Megalodesulfovibrio gigas DSM 1382 = ATCC 19364: one gene and its partner. The protein of the gene in region 1 interacts with the protein of each later gene in a pairwise test. Links are inferred from orthologs where the notes say so. Each region holds a gene or a part of one and is shown on either strand. Other genes may lie near its edges. The genes, in order: DGI_RS14850 and groL.

Evidence for each region.
Region 2: the proteins of DGI_RS14850 (region 1) and groL interact in binary tests that used the Escherichia coli proteins (3 or more experiments, as listed by UniProt). The link is inferred for Megalodesulfovibrio gigas DSM 1382 = ATCC 19364 from one-to-one orthologs.

The regions. Positions count from the first base shown.
Region 1 is NC_022444.1:3,365,540-3,368,407, reverse strand. What follows is about bases 1-2,791. They hold DGI_RS14850 (nucleotide exchange factor GrpE), read right to left. Parts: upstream 1,802-2,791; coding sequence 1,199-1,801; downstream 1-1,198. Other genes in these bases: hrcA (heat-inducible transcriptional repressor HrcA), read right to left, coding at 1,921-2,791; dnaK (molecular chaperone DnaK), read right to left, coding at 1-1,039. Outside these bases: more of hrcA, read right to left, coding at 2,792-2,805. UniProt on the Escherichia coli protein: Participates actively in the response to hyperosmotic and heat shock by preventing the aggregation of stress-denatured proteins, in association with DnaK and GrpE. It is the nucleotide exchange factor for DnaK and may function as a thermosensor.
Region 2 is NC_022444.1:3,183,628-3,196,794, reverse strand. What follows is about bases 10,124-13,005. They hold groL (chaperonin GroEL), read left to right. Parts: upstream 10,124-10,686; coding sequence 10,687-12,324; downstream 12,325-13,005. Other genes in these bases: DGI_RS13975 (hypothetical protein), read right to left, coding at 12,636-13,005; groES (co-chaperone GroES), read left to right, coding at 10,316-10,606. Outside these bases: DGI_RS14040 (sigma-54-dependent transcriptional regulator), read left to right, coding at 1-2,472; DGI_RS14035 (CinA family protein), read left to right, coding at 2,539-3,048; thpR (RNA 2',3'-cyclic phosphodiesterase), read left to right, coding at 3,052-3,627; DGI_RS14025 (hypothetical protein), read right to left, coding at 3,700-4,200; DGI_RS14020 (universal stress protein), read left to right, coding at 4,445-4,891; hisC (histidinol-phosphate transaminase), read left to right, coding at 5,032-6,192; cmk ((d)CMP kinase), read left to right, coding at 6,194-6,865; DGI_RS14005 (carbonic anhydrase), read left to right, coding at 7,310-8,044; DGI_RS14000 (hypothetical protein), read right to left, coding at 8,157-8,651; mazG (nucleoside triphosphate pyrophosphohydrolase), read right to left, coding at 8,624-9,400; DGI_RS13990 (CvpA family protein), read right to left, coding at 9,410-10,054; more of DGI_RS13975, read right to left, coding at 13,006-13,167.

The DNA of each region.
Region 1 (2,868 bases):
CCTTCTGCTGCACCAGGGGCATGCGGGTCATGCCGCCCACGAGGATGACTTCATCAATTTCCGCAGCGGAGAGTTTGGCGTCGGCCAGGGCTTTTTTGCAGGGGCCGGCGGTGCGGTCCACCAGATCCATGACCAGCTGCTCCAGCTTGGCGCGGGAGAACTTGATGAGCATGTGCTTGGGACCGGAAGCGTCCGCGGTGATGAAGGGCAGGTTGACCTCGGTCTCCACGGAGGAGGACAGTTCCTTCTTGGCCTTTTCTGCCGCTTCCTTGAGGCGCTGCAGGGCCATGCGGTCCTTGGAGAGGTCGATGCCGTTTTCCCGCTTGAACTCGTCCACCAGGAAACTGATGACGCGATGGTCGAAGTCTTCGCCGCCAAGGAAGGTGTCGCCGTTGGTGGCGCGCACTTCCACCACGTTGTCGCCCACTTCCAGGATGGAGATGTCGAAGGTGCCGCCGCCCAGGTCGAACACGGCGATCTTTTCGTTGGCTTTCTTGTCCGCACCGTAGGCCAGGGAGGCGGCGGTGGGCTCGTTGATGATGCGCTTGACTTCCAGCCCGGCGATGCGGCCGGCGTCCTTGGTGGCTTGGCGCTGGGCGTCATTGAAGTAGGCCGGCACGGTGATGACGGCTTCGGTGACGGTTTCGCCCAGGTAGGTTTCGGCGTCCTTCTTGAGCTTTTGCAGAATCATGGCCGAAACTTCGGAGGGGCTGTATTTCTTGCCTTCCACTTCCACGCCGGCGTCGCCGTTGTCCAGGGCCACGATTTTGTAAGGGCAATGGCCCTTCCAGGAGCCGACCTCGGAGGCGTCGAACCGGCGGCCCATGAGGCGCTTGATGGCGAAGACAGTGCGTTCGGGATTGGTGACGGCCTGGCGCTTGGCAAGCTCGCCCACCAGGCGTTCCTTGTCGGTGAAGGCCACGATGGAAGGAGTGGTGCGACCGCCCTCGGGGTTGGTGATGCACTTGGCGTCCTTGCCTTCCATCACGTAGACGCAGGAATTGGTGGTGCCAAGGTCAATGCCGATGATCTTCCCCATGCCGAATGTCCTCCTCAAAAAAATATGTGTAGAATGCTCAATAATTATTGATTGCGTTGTTGCAGTGTCAAATCAATAATTACTGATCTCGTAACGTGCCGTTGCTGCCTTGAGTTAAGTCGCGTCAAAATTTTGTACAGGGGGTTTTGGAAAAAATTCCTATTTTGCCCCGCTCACCATCACCTTGGCCGGCCGCACCAGGCGTTCCTTGAGAATATAGCCGCGGGAGATGAGCTGGCAGACCAGGCCGGGGGCCATGTCTTCGCGGGGTTCCTCGCCCAAGGCCTCGTGACGTTCGGGGGTGAACTCCTCGCCCACGGCGCCCACGGGGCACAGGCCGTGCTGGGAGAGGATGTCCAGAAACATCTTGCGGGTCATCTCCACGCCCATGACCACATCCTTGCAGGCGGCCACCTTGCCGCCGTGCATGAGGGCCAGGTCCATGGCGTCCAGGGCGGGGATGAGGTCGGCCACGAGCTTTTCGTTGGCGAACTTGACGAAGTCGTCCTTTTCGCGCTGCAGCCGTTTTTTGTAGTTGTCCATTTCGGCCAGCATGCGCAGTTTGGCGTCGTCGGCCACGGTTTTGTCGGTGCAGGAGGGGCACAGCCGATCCGCGCACAGGGTCTTGAGTTCCTCGTCGGAAAGGGCCAGCTCCAGCAGGTTGGGGGGGGCCTCACCCGTGGGGACGTTGGAAGAAGGCTGGTCGTCCAGATCGGTCACGGGAATGGTGCGGCCCTGGGAGGCGGCGCCGTCGTTGGTCATGGTGTGTATTTCCTCCTGGGACAATGGAATGTGCAGCAGGCTGCGCAACGTCGGCCAAAAACAAGGCCGGCGCGGCCGGCCAAAGCATATACACAGGCGCGCAAGGCAGCGCCGGGGCGCTAGAATCGCGCTTTGAGCAAGGAAGTAAGCGTTTGGGCGATGGTGTCAACCATCGGGACGATGCTGGCGTAATCCATGCGCATGGGGCCGATGATGGCCAGGGACCCGCGCGGGGTGGCGTGGTCTCCGTACGTGGCTGAAATAACACTCAAAGATTTGAGGCCTTCGCCAAGGTCCTGATCTTCCTGGCCCAGGGTGATGCGCAGGCCCGGGGCATTTTGGTCCGTGGCGAGAATTTTGTCCAGGATGTCCAGCAGCCGGCTGCGCTCTTCGAGCAGGGAGAGCAGATCGCGCAGGCGTTCGATATCCGCGAATTCGGCGTGGCGGGGGATGTTGGCGGCGCCATCCACGAACACGTCGCGCCCGGTGGGCTGGTCGCAGGTTTCCTTGGCCAGCAGCAAGGCGGAGTGGCACAGCCTGGAGAGTTGTTTGCGGGCGTCGGCCAGTTCCTTGCGGATGAGGCTCCGGGCCTCGCTCAGGGTCTTGCCGCGGTAGGTGTCGTTGAGGAAATTGGCGAAGTGCCGGAGCTCGTCGGCGCTCAGGTCATTCTCCACGGGCAGCAGCCGGTTGCAGACCTCGCCGCCTTCCAGCACCAGCACGGCCAGCACCAGCCCGGCCTTGACGCGCACGAAGTCAATTTCTTTCCAGCGTGCGTCCTGCAGCCCGGGGGTGATGACCATGGACACCTGATGCGTGAGCCCGGCCATGAGCCGCGAGGCCTGGTGCAGCATGCGGTGCAGATCCAGCCCGGAGGCCAGGATGGCGGACTGGATTTGGACGCGGGCGTCGGAATCCACGGGCCGCGGCGGCAGGCCGGCATCCAGATAGAACCGGAAGGCCTGGGCCGTGGGCACGCGGCCGGCGGAGGTGTGCGGCTGTTCCAAAAAGCCTTCCTGATTACCCACAAACCTCAGCCAGTTTTAGCAGCCGTTGTGGCATGGGCGGTG
Region 2 (13,167 bases), 180 kb from region 1 along the record:
AACCTGAGCCGGTCGTTGTTTAGAACCCGCCTCTTCATGTATCTTGCACCCAGTGTCATCGCTATTGTGGGGGTGACGGGATGGGTCGGCTATAGCATTTCAGACTATTATATCCATGTCGGCGTGGAGCGGATGACAAAGGTGCTGAATCTTGCCATGGGCAATGCACTGGAGCAGCACCTTGAGTTGTGCCGGCAAGACCTGCTGAACATTGCCCGGCATGAGCCCACTGCAGAAAATTTGCGGATTTTTTTGGAGGACAGGGCGGCCATTCGTGGTGCCGCCTATGCCGAGCTTGGCTATATCCCATTGGAAGATCAGGCGGTCGTCGTCTATGTTGCAGATGGGCAGGCCATCAGCGCAGTGCCGCCAGGGCGCGTGGCGGAGATTCGCGGCAGCCCATTGTTGCTTTTCAACGAGATCAGAAATCTGGCTCCGGGAACCGTGCACATGACCGCCATGCGGGAGGTGGAATATCCGTTTTTTACATCGGATAAGCCCTACCGCCGATTGTCGTTGCACACATTCAGAATGATAACGCCCTATGTCGATGCAAGCGGGCAGGTCGTCGGGCATGTATTTCTCGGCATTGATGCCCGGGAACTGCGCAATGTGCTCTCCTTGTATAATTCCCCGCAGTCTCCCATCGCAGCCTTTCCGCGTAGCCCGACCATGCGCGTGGCGTACTTTTTTGATGCAGACGGGTGGATCGGCTTTCAGTCCGAGGACTATGCCCGCCTTGATGAGCCGCTTTCCACGCAACTTGCACGTTCCGGGTATTCAGGCAGCCTCGGGAGGCCTGAAAATCTTGGTGCATTCCGGCCTTTTGCAACTCATTTGCCGTTCTGGAAGATGGTGGGTGATGTGGCGGACGGGCAAAGCGGCATGATCACCCTGAAGGGAAATGATTTGCCGCCAGAGGCGACGGGCGAGTATTTTTTGGCCTACGCACCGGTGCACTTCAGCAGCGTGGCCAATGCAACACCGCAGATTGTTGGCGGCGTTGCCTATCTGGATCGCAGCCGGCTGCCATTGCTGGCCGGCTATGAGCATGTGGATACGCTGCTCGTGGTCATGGTCGCGTCCATGGCGTTTGTGCTGGTCATCATTTATGTTGTCGGCACGCAGGCCTCCAGACCGTTGTATGCCCTGGCCGATGCGGTCCGGGCCATGCGGTTTCAGGATCGCCTGCTGCCGCTGTCGCTGGAGGTGCATGGCTACGAGACGCGCATTTTGCGCGATGCGGTGAATCATCTTGTGGGCATTGTAAACGCGCAAATCGAGGAGCTGTGCGCCAAGGATCGCGCCATTGAGACCGCCGGCATGAAGGAAGAGGTGAGCATGCACAAGGTGGCGCCAGATTTGGAACAGGCCCTGGACGACAGCATGGTGCCAGGCATTGTTGGCAGGGGGTTGCGCATTGAGGCACTTCGTTCGGAAATTCTCAAGGCGGCCCGGGCCAATGTGGACGTGCTGATCATCGGCGAGACAGGCACCGGCAAGCAGCTGGCGGCTGAAGCCGTGCACCGTCTGTCCGACCGTTGCACTGGGCCGTTCATCAGCATCAACTGCGGCGCGCTGGATGAAAATCTGTTGCTGGATACGCTGTTTGGCCACACCAAGGGCGCATTCACAGGCGCCAAAACCGATCGCAAGGGCGCGTTCCTGGAGGCGCACGGCGGCGTGCTGTTTCTGGACGAGATTCAGGCTGCCTCGCAGAAGGTGCAGCAGTCCTTGCTGCGTGCAATTTCCATCCGCATCATCAAGCCCCTTGGAAGTGACAAGGAGATTCCGGTGGATGTGCGTCTGATTGCTGCAACAAACATCGATTTGAAGGAAGCCATCGAGCGCAATGAATTCAGGGAAGACTTATATTTCAGGCTGAATGTCATCACCATTCATACCCCTGCATTGCGCGACAACCCGGAAGATATTCCTGCACTGGCCTTTTACTATCTGCACAAGGCTGAAAAGCTTGTCACCAAAGAGCGCGTGGCTTTTTCCAAGGGCGCGTTGGAGAAACTGAAGCAGTACGACTGGCCCGGCAATGTCCGCGAACTGAAGAATGTGGTGACGCGTGCGGTGGTCATGTCAGAAGGGCCTGTGATTTTTGCGGAAGATGTATTGCTGGACGCCGAAGCCAAGTCTGTGGATGCATCGCCGGCCCTTGCCGAGGCGCATGAGGGGCGAGGCGAGGATGCTGCCGCTGTTGGATCCGGTCTGCGGACCGCTTCCGAGACGCGCCTGAATGCCCGGCAGCAGCGTGTCTGGCCGAGCATTCGCGAGCGGGGCGAGGTGACTCGCGCCGAGTATGAACAGCTCGTCGGCGGCGATATCCCCTCGCGCACTGCAGCCTATGATCTGCAGGATCTTGTCCGCAAGGGCCTGCTCATCAAGGCCGGCCGGGGACCCGCCACCAAGTATCTTGTTGCCGCGCACAAAATTTCCTGGCACGCCGGAGAAACGGTGTGATGCACGCAGTGGCATGTTGTATCTGCCTTGTTTCAGGATCGATCACTTTTTTTGTGGAGATAGACGATGCAACAGTGTCTGTGTTCTCCTGCAACAGATCGGATCATTGAGGCTTTGGCCGCGCAATTGCGTGGGCGCGGCTGGCGATTGGCCACGGCAGAGAGCTGCACTGGAGGTCTTGTGGCCGCCTGCTGCACGGCTTTTTCCGGCAGTTCGGCGTGGTTTACCGGCGCTGTGGTGGCCTATGACAACAGCATCAAGGAGCATGTGCTGCGGGTGGAGCCGTCGGTGCTGCGTGCACACGGCGCGGTGAGCGGGCCGTGCGTGGAGCAGATGGCCCTGGGGGTGCGGGCGTTGCTGCGCACCGAGGCTGCGGTGGCCATTTCCGGCGTGGCTGGCCCCACTGGCGGCACCCCGGGCAAGCCGGTGGGCACGGTCTGGATTGCCTGGAGCGTTGGGCAAGATCTTACCGCACAACGGTTTTTGTTTTCCGGCGATCGCACTGCGGTGCGTCTGGCCGCGGTGGAGGCAACCCTTGCCGGCCTGGCGGAGAGGCTGGCTTCTCAGGCGGGATGAGCCATGCGCTGCTTCATTGGCGTGCCCTTGCCCGAGGCCTGGAAGCAGACGCTGGAGACCCTGATCCGGCACTGGACGCCGCGCTTTGCCACGCGCCTGCACTGGACCCGGCCCGAAACCTGGCATGTGACGTTGCAATTTCTGGGCAACGTGGATCCGGGGCGAGTGCCGTCCATTGCAACGGCCCTTGCCCGCCTGCAGTTTCCCCGATTTGCCCTGCACGTGGAAGGGGGAGGCTATTTTCCCGAGGCGCGGCAGCCGCGCGTGGGCTGGCTTGGATTCGGAGAAGGGACAGACCGGCTGGCCCGGTGTGCGCAGGATCTGGCCAGCCTGCTGACCCCGCTGGGATTCCCTGCGGAGTCACGGGCTTTCGTCGCACACGCCACCCTGTTTCGGGTCAGGGATGCAGCACCCCGGCAGGACGACCCCTGGCAGATTTTGCCGCAGCAACTGGCTGCGATGGCGTGGCCGCCGGCCCTGGTGGAACGGATTGTGCTTTGGCACTCGACATTGGACCCGGCCGGCGCACGGCATGCGCCGCTGGCCTGGGTGGATGCGTCGGATGCCGTGGATGCATGACACCGCGCAGGGCCGACTGTCATGCCGGCCCTGTTTCGTCCGCAGGGAGCCTCTGCTGTCTGGGGCCGCTCTCTACAGATAATCGCCGCGGTTGAACTTGAAGCGTTCCGTGACGGCAAGGATCTCCAGTTCATCAACCACGGACTGCAAGGCGGCGTTTCCTTCAGGCAGATCGGGGAGCGACTGCTTGAGCTGATCCACCTGTGTGGAGATTCCTTCCAGCACGCCATACGCATTCCGAAGTCCACCCTGTGCGGGGTCCCCCTTCAAGGTGGAGGCGTAGGATTCCAGTTGGTCCAGAACGGAGTCGAGGTGTTCCATGACCGTGCGCCCTGTAAGAGGAGTTTCCTCCGCCGCATCCTCCGTGGCCGTTTCAGCGCAGTCAACGCCGGCAAGGAGGGGAGGAGCCATCAGGGATTTTGTGCCGGGGGTCTCTTGCGCAACGCAGGCAGTGTCTTTTTTGGCCGATTCCATGGCCAGCACATCGTCGAACGTCCCTGTTCCAGACGTCTGCCGGGCGCGTTGCACGTCCTCTTGCCGCAAGGCTTCCAGATATTCTGATTTGATCTTCATGCTGCACCTCGGGGCGGTGTTTTAGACGAATTATGCAAGGAGCCTGCCATGGTGGCCTTGTTTAGGCATATATAAATATTTCAGCGTGTTGACGTATTTCGCCTGAGGAAATTTTTGCCGCCATCATCAACGCAAAGCAAGGCTACTGCAGAAGAAAGCAGTTGTCTAATACCGCGCTGCTCTGGCAAAACAACGGTGTCCGTGCTTCCGATCAGGCACGGCAAGACCCTTGAGGAGGGACAGTATGGCAACCATCAAGAAAGTGCTTTGCGCGCTGGATTTTTCCGAAATTAGCCCCAAGGTGGCGGATTACGCCAAGACCATCGCCGGCCAGTTTCAGGCCGAGATTGTGGCGTTGTACGCCGCGCCGTCCTTGGCGCAGTATGTGGGGTTCCATGTGCCGCCCAATTCCATTGATTCGTTTGTGGGAGAAATCGTGGCCGGGGCGGAGAAAACCATGGATGATTTTCTCAAGGAGCATTTTGGCGACGCCCCGGTGCGGGGCAAGGTGGTGACCGGGTATGCCGCCGAGGAAATCCTCAATGCCGCCGAGGAAGAGAAGGCAGATATGATCATCATGGGCACCCATGGCCGCAAGGGTATTGATCTCATCCTGTTCGGCTCGGTGGCGGAAAAGGTGGTCAAGAGCTCGTCCATCCCGGTGCTGACCATCCGGCCCACGGCGGCATAGTTTCGACGCGCGCACAAGCGCATGGCGTGGTGGCCGGGGCGGGCGAGGCACGGTGCAGAAACCGCCCCCGCCCTCTTGCCTGCGGCGCGGGGAGACGGTATGCATTCTGCATTCTGCACCCTTTAGCGCACCCGGCCGTCATGACACAAACTTCTTCCGCCAGTTCCAGCCCCGAGTCCGCCTGCCTGCAGCAAACCCTGCGCCCGCAGGTGCAGGCCTTTTCCGCGTATGTCCCCGGCTTGTCCATTGCAGAAATCATGGAACGCCATGGGCTTGCGCAAGTCATCAAGCTCGCCAGCAACGAGAACCCGCTGGGCGCCTCGCCAGTGGTCATGCGCCGCGTGCGGGAAAGCGCCGGCTCTGCGTTCCGCTATCCCCAGGCGGGCACGCCCCGGCTGCGCAAGGCCATCGCGGCCAAGCTGGGCGTGACACCGGAGATGATCGTCCCTGGCAACGGGTCCGATGAAATCATCGACCTGCTCATCCGCGTCCGCGCCCGGCCGGAAAGTGAGCATTTTCTGGCCTTCTCGCCCTGTTTCAGCATCTATACCCTGCAGAGCGCCCTGCAAGGCGTGGCGGCGCGGCAGGTGCCCCTGAATCCGGATTTCAGTTTTCCCTTCGAGCAGTTGGCCAGTCTGGCCACGCCGCAGACGGCCCTGGCGTTTGTGACCAATCCGGACAATCCCTCCGGCCATGCCGTGCCGGCGCAGGCCATTTGCCAGTTTGTGGAGTCGCTGCCGCATTCCTGCATTGTGGTGGTGGATGAAGCCTACGTGGACTTTGCCCTGCCCGTGGAAACCTACAGCATGCTGCCGCATTTGCAGAAGTACCCGAATGTGGTGGTGCTGCGCACGTTCTCCAAATGCTACGGTCTGGCCGGGCTGCGTCTGGGGTATGGGGTCATGCATCCCTGGCTGGCCGATGCGCTGATGCGCGTGCGGCTGCCCTTCAGCGTGAATCTGCTGGCAGAGGAAGCCGGCCTGGCCGCCCTGGAGGACGATGTTTTTTATGCCGAAACCGTGCGCGTGGTGGCGGAAGGACGCGAGCAGTTGACTGCCGGCCTGACCGCCCTGGGCTGCAATGTGCAGCCTTCCCTGGCGAATTTCCTGCTTTTCCGACTGCCGGCCGGCTGCGCGCTCACCGCGCGGCAGGTGTTTGAGGCCTTGCTGGCGCGCGGCGTCATCATCCGCCCCCTGGAAAGCTACAACCTGCCGGATGCCCTGCGCGTGAGCGTGGGCACGGCGGAAGAAAACGCCGTCTTCTTGGACGCCCTGGAGGCAGTGCTTGGGAACAGATCATAACATGCCGGCCGTCATCACCCTGGACGGCCCCGCCGGCGTGGGCAAGACCACCCTGGCCCGCCGTCTGGCGGCTGCCCTGGGGGTGGCGTTTCTGGATACTGGCGCCATGTACCGCGCCGTGGCCATGTCCCTGGGGGAAAACGGCTGGGAGCTGCCCGAGGCGGAGATTGCGGAACGGCTCTCCCGGCTGTGCTTCTCCCTGCATGGCAGCGGCGAGGAAACCGCCCTGGCCATGGACGGCTTTGCCCTGGGCGACGAACTGCGCAGCGAAGAGGTTGGCCGTTGGGCCTCCCTGGTGGCCCGGTTGCCCGTGGTGCGGCAGTGTCTGGTGACAGCCCAGCGTCAGATGGGCAGCGCCAAATCGTTGGTGGCCGAGGGGCGGGACATGGGGTCCGTGGTCTTTACGCAGGCGGCCTGCAAGTTTTTCCTGGATGCCCGCCCCGAAGTCCGCGCCCTGCGTCGGTACCATCAACTCCTCAGCCTGGGCCAGACGCCGCAGCCGCTGGAAGAGTTGGTGGAGGCCCTGCGCATTCGGGACGAGCAGGACCGCACCCGCCCCATCTCGCCCCTCAAGCCCGCCGAAGACGCCATCATTGTGGATACATCCGACCTGGATGTGGAGGAAGTTTTTGCACAGTTGCAGGCGCAGGCGGCGGCCTGCCTGCGGCGCTAGGGCATTTTACTTTTGAAAAAGGACATTGCGAGAGAGGAAACCTTTTTGCAAAAGGTTCTCCCCTCTCTCGCGCTCCCCTTCCAAAACTTTCATAGTGACCTTGAATCACCATAAACAGTCTTTGGAAAGGGGGCCTCTCTCGAAAGGGGGGAAGAACCTTTCTTCAGAAAGGTTTTCCCCCGAGAATTCCTTTCAAAGATAACTTGCTCTAGTGTTGCGTCCTCAAAATATGTCCATATATGAAAGACGCAACACTGGGCCGCCCGCAAGGCGGCCCCGGAGCCGCAGGCTCCGTGAGTCCGCCAAAATCCGCGCATTTTGGCGGACGGTCCTCCCCGAAATAAGATGATGGAAACATCGCCTTATTTCGGGGGCGTCACACCAGGAGGGAGACGCACGCGCATACGTTCATCAACCCCAGCCCAATGTTTTGGGGGAGGTCATATGTCCAAGTCGTTGCGTATGTGGATGTTGGTGTTGGCCCTGGTGGCCATGCCCTTTGTCGCCTCGGCGTTGTCCGAAGGCCCGGGCGTCACGGCCGAGCAGGCCATGGCGCTGCTGGTGGACGGCAACGCCCGCTTTGTGCGCGGGGACGTCATCCATCCCAATCAACGGGAAGACCGCCGCAAGGGAACGTCCCTCAACGGGCAGCACCCCTTTGTGACGGTGTTGTCCTGTGCGGACTCCCGCGTGCCGGCGGAAATCCTCTTTGACCGTGGGATCGGCGATGTCTTTTCCGTGCGCGTGGCCGGCAACGTGGCGGCCGTGGACGAAATCGGCACCATTGAATACGGCGTGGAGCACCTGGGCACCCCCTTGCTGGTGGTGCTGGGCCATACCCAGTGCGGCGCGGTGACGGCCGTGGTCAAGGGCGAGCAGGTGGGCGGCAACATCCCGCAGCTCGTGGCCCCCATCGTGCCCGTGGCGGAACGCGTCAAGGCAGCCATGGCCGGTCAGGAAATGAACGCCGTGGTGGCCGCCGCCATTGAGGAAAACGTCTGGCAGGTCATCGACGACATCTTCAAGGGCAGCCCCATCGTCCGCCACTTGGTGCAGGAAGGCAAACTCTCCGTGCAGGGCGCCATGTACGTGCTGGAATCCGGCACGGTGCGCTTCATGGGCAAGCATCCTGCGGAAGAACGCCTGCTGGCCTACACCGGCGGTCCGGGCGGACACTAGACAACAGTCTCCGTAACAAGAACTCTCGGGGGAACACCTTTCTGTTCTTTCCAAGAAGGGGGCTTGGGGGAAAGGTTTCACTTTTATGGTGATGCAACGTCCTTGTTCGCCATTACGGCGTCAGCACGGTGCGGCAGTCCGGGATGTCGTACTGCCAGCCGGCAAAGTGGCCGTACTGCCGCAGCAGTTCCTGAAACATGCCCTGGAAATCCTGCTCCACCCGGGCCATGCCCACGGTGAAGCGGCAGGTGCCCAGATCCAGCACCCCATGCCCGGCCACCACCACGGTGCGGTCGAAGGGGAGATAGGGATTGTTGTCTGCAGAGCGCAGGGCCACGGCGGCTTCGATGGTCACCTGCCCGTCGGGCCGTGGCGCAGCGGTGACATACCGGATGGATCCCTGCCGTTGGTTGCCCAGGCAGAATTGCTGGCACACGCCGGCCAGCAGCTCATCCGCCTGGGTGCGCTCGATGACGATGGCGGTGATGTCCTGCGGCTGGGCAACGGCCGGGACCGCTGCGCCAAGTGCAAGGGAGAGTGCGATGGCGAGTGTCAGAACGCCGCAACGCAGGCGAGCGATTATTCCAGCGTTTTGATTTCGTTCCATAACGCATCCTGCTCTGCCAGGGAGAGGGCGTCCAGGGCCAGACCGCGTTCCCGGGCCAGGGTCTCCATGGCCTGAAACCGGCGCAGGAACCGCTGATTGGCCAGATCCAGGGCGGCGTTGGCCTTGATGCCGTGGCGGCGGCCCAATTCCACCAGGGTGTACAGGTAGTCGCCGAATTCCTGCTCCATGGCTGCGGCGTCCTGCTGGTCCACAGCCTGGCGAAATTCCGACCATTCCTCCTGCAGTTTGGCTTCCACGGCGGCGGTGTCCGGCCAGGTGAAGCCAATGCGGCTGGCCTTGGCGTGCAACCGGTAGGCCTTGAGCAGGGGCGGCAGGCCGGGAGGCAGGGAATCGTACAGGCCGGCCGGGCCGTGTTCGGTTGTTTTTTCCGCGCGTTTGATGCGCTCCCAGTTGCGCAGCAGCTCTTCCTGGGTGCGGACTTCCGTATCCCCGAACACATGGGGATGGCGGCGGATCATCTTGGCGGCAATGCCCTGCAGGGAGTCCTCCAGGGTGAAATCCTGCTGCTTCTCGTAACAGGCCCCGATGAAGCAGAGCAGGAAGAAGAGGTCCCCCAGTTCCTCGCGGGCGTCGTCCGCACTGCCGGCGCGGATGGCGTCCACCAGTTCGTACGATTCCTCGATCAGATGATCGCACAGGGAAGGCGGGGTCTGTTCCTGGTCCCAGGGGCAGCCGCCAGGGCCCAGCAGCCGGGCGATGACCTGGCGCAGGTTGTCGAAGGCGTCCATGATGGGTGCTTATCCTTGTTGTTGCGGCGTCGAAGGCAGCGGGCGCGAAGGCGGGAGCGGCTGCCGTTGCGGCAGGGTCTGGTTCTGACCCGGTGCGGTGTTGCCCTGCCGGGAAAATTGCTCTGAAAACTGGCCCGGCAGTTGATTCGGCAGGGGGGCGTAAGGCAGGGCGGCATCCTTGAGGTTGACCAGCAAGGTTTTGAGCACGCCGGCATACTCCCGGGCATGCGGCGCCAGCCGGGACGATTGCACAAAGTTGGACTGCGGCACGAATGTATCTGCCAGAAAAAAGACGATGAGCGCCAGCACCGTGCCCTTGGTGAGCCCGGCCAGGCCGCCGCCCAGGTTGTCCAGCCAGCCGGCAAAGGCCAGATCCAGCAGTTTGCGCAGCACCCGCGCCGTGATTCCCACCGCCATGTAGGCCGCAATGAATACCGCCAGATACGCCGCAATGCGGGCCCAGCCTTCGCTCTGAATGAGATCGCGCAGCACGTCGAAAACCCGGGCCTGGTAGTGCGTGGCGGCCCATACGCCCAGCACCACGCCAGCCAGGCCGGCCACCTCGGCCAGCAGGCCGCGCATGAGGCCGCGCACCAGAAAGAGGGCGCAGAGTCCGGCAAGAATGCAATCGAGTAAACTGAAATCCGCAAGCATAGCCAAGGCCCGGGCAGTGGGTGAATTGTCGTGTGTTCAGGGAGCAGTAGCAAAGGGGGCGATAAATGAAAAGGCCGGGGGAGGTAAAAGAAATTGGCACGGAGGAGGAAAGAAAGTTGAAAAAAATTTCGTCCGCCCCTTGCCAAAGCTGGTGAGGTGGTTAAAAGGGCTGAGTCGGCGTTAGCACTCACCGCGTGTGAGTGCCAACAACATGGCGCCGCATATTCCACTATCACATTACTCTGTTGAAAGGAGTCATCCATGAAGTTGAAGCCGTTGCACGACCGCGTCCTGGTCAAGCGTCTGGAAGGCGAAGAAACCACCAAGGGCGGAATCATCATTCCTGACACGGCCAAGGAAAAGCCCATGCGCGGCGAAGTGATCGCAGCCGGTCCCGGCAAGACCGACGACGACGGCGACCACATCAAGATGAGCGTCAAGAAGGGCGACATCATCCTCTTCAACAAGTACGCCGGCACCGAAATCAAGGTTGATGGCGTGGAGCTCCTCGTGATGCGCGAGGACGACATCCTGGCCATCATCGAGGACTAGCCCTTGCCCTGGCAAGAGCATTCCTGCTGAATTCTTGATCATTTCCCACTGATTCTCATACTTTCAAGGAGCACGCTTCAATGGCTGCCAAAGAAATTCTGTTCGATACCCATGCCCGTGAACGCCTGCAGCGCGGTGTGGACAAGCTCGCCAACGCCGTCAAAGTGACCCTCGGCCCCAAGGGCCGCAACGTGGTGATTGAGAAGTCCTTCGGCTCCCCCATCATCACCAAGGACGGCGTGACCGTAGCCAAGGAAATCGAACTGGAAGACAAGTTCGAGAACATGGGCGCCCAGATGGTCAAGGAAGTGGCCTCCAAGACTTCCGACATCGCCGGCGACGGCACCACCACCGCCACCATTCTGGCCCAGTCCATCTTCAATGAAGGTGTGAAGCTCGTGGCCGCCGGCCGCAATCCCATGGCCATCAAGCGCGGCATCGACAAGGCCGTGGCTGCCATCGTGGCCGAGCTGGGCTCCTTTGCCAAGCCCACCCGCGACCAGAAGGAAATTGCCCAGGTCGGCTCCATTTCCGCCAACAACGACCCCACCATCGGCAACATCATTGCCGAAGCCATGAACAAGGTGGGCAAGGAAGGCGTGATCACCGTTGAGGAAGCCAAGGGCCTGGAAACCACCCTGGACGTGGTGGAAGGCATGCAGTTCGACCGCGGCTACCTCTCCCCCTACTTCATCACCGACCCCGAAAAGATGGTCTGTGAAATGGACGAGCCCCTTATCCTCGTCCATGACAAGAAGATCTCCAGCATGAAGGACATGCTCCCCGTGCTGGAACAGGTGGCCAAGATGGCCAAGCCCCTGCTGATCATCGCTGAAGACGTGGAAGGCGAAGCCCTGGCCACGCTGGTGGTGAACAAGCTGCGCGGCACCCTGCAGGTGACGGCCGTCAAGGCCCCCGGCTTCGGCGAACGCCGCAAGGCCATGCTGGAAGACATCGCCGTGCTCACCGGCGGTACCCTGGCTGCCGAAGAAATGGGCAAGAAGCTTGAAAACGTGACCCTGGAAGACCTGGGCCGCGCCAAGCGCGTTGTCATCGACAAGGAAAACACCACCATCGTGGATGGCTACGGCGAATCCGACGCCATCAAGGCCCGCATCAAGCAGATCCGCGCCCAGATCGATGAAACCACCTCCGACTACGATCGCGAAAAGCTCCAGGAACGCCTGGCCAAGATCGTCGGCGGCGTGGCGGTGATCAACGTTGGCGCCGCGACCGAAACTGAAATGAAAGAAAAGAAAGCCCGCGTGGAAGACGCCCTGAACGCCACCCGCGCGGCGGTGGAAGAAGGCATCGTCCCCGGCGGCGGCGTGGCCCTGGTGCGCTGCTCCAAGGTGCTGGCCGATGTGGTTGCCCTGGACGACGATGAACAGGCCGGCGTGAACATCATCCGCCGCGCCGTGCAGGAGCCCCTGCGCATGATCGCCTCCAACGCCGGCGTCGAAGGCGCCATCGTGCTGGAAAAGGTCATGGGCGGCACCGACGGCTACGGCTACAACGCCGCTTCCTGCGAATATGTGGACCTGATCGCCGAAGGCGTCATCGACCCCAAAAAGGTCACCCGCATCGCCCTGCAGAACGCCTCCTCCGTGGCGTCCCTGCTGCTGACCACCGAAGCTGCCATCGCTGAAAAGCCCGAACCCAAGAAGGAAGCCCCCGCCATGCCCGGCGGCATGGGCGGCATGGGCGGCATGTACTAAGAGTACAAGACGGCCAATCGGGGGAACCCCTTTCTGTAGAAAGGAGTTCCCGTCCGTTCCGAGCTGGCCCCCCTCCCCAAAGACTTTTTACGGGAAGGGCGATATTACACCCCCCGCTGCGCACTGCGTGGCGGGGGGTGTTTTTTGGATGAAAGTATGTTGTTTTTGAAAAGAATTTTTTATCCTGATTCCAGGATGCGGTTAATGTTTTGGAAGGGGAGAGCGCGTCTCCCCTCTTGGAAAAAGTTTTCCTTTCCCCTCTCGCAACAGCCTTGCCGCAACACTACTCTGCCTGGCAGAACGGCGGGCGCTTACTCTTCCACCTCAAACACGGCGTCCAGTTGGGTCATGAACGGGCGCACGGCGTCCTGGTCGGCCTTGGGCGCTTCTTCCAGCATCTGATCCATCTGCTGCATGCCTTGCTGCATCTGCTGGCGGAGCATGGCCTTTTGCTCCGCGCTCAGGCCGGGCTGCTGTTCCAGCTCGGCCAGGCCGGCCTGCATCTGCGCCCTGGCGTTGAGACCTTCGGCCCCCAGCCGGATGGTGGTATAGGCCTGCATCACCCTGGTGGCCACGTCAGCCCACTGGGTCTGGTCCTGGAACCCGTGCTTCTTCAGGATGGCCAGCACCCTGGGCTCCAGGGCGGCCTGGGCCAGCCAGTCCCGGATGTTCCAGTTCTTGTCGTCGGCATCCACGGTGTCCTTGTTGATGTCCTGTTGTGAGCCGGACTGTTCGTACAGCGGTTGGATTTCCTGGATGCTGCGGATGAAGCCTTCCACGGTGGCGGCGGTCAGGGCTTGCGCCTGGGCGGCCACAGCCGCCACGAGAGAAAGCCCCAGCGCA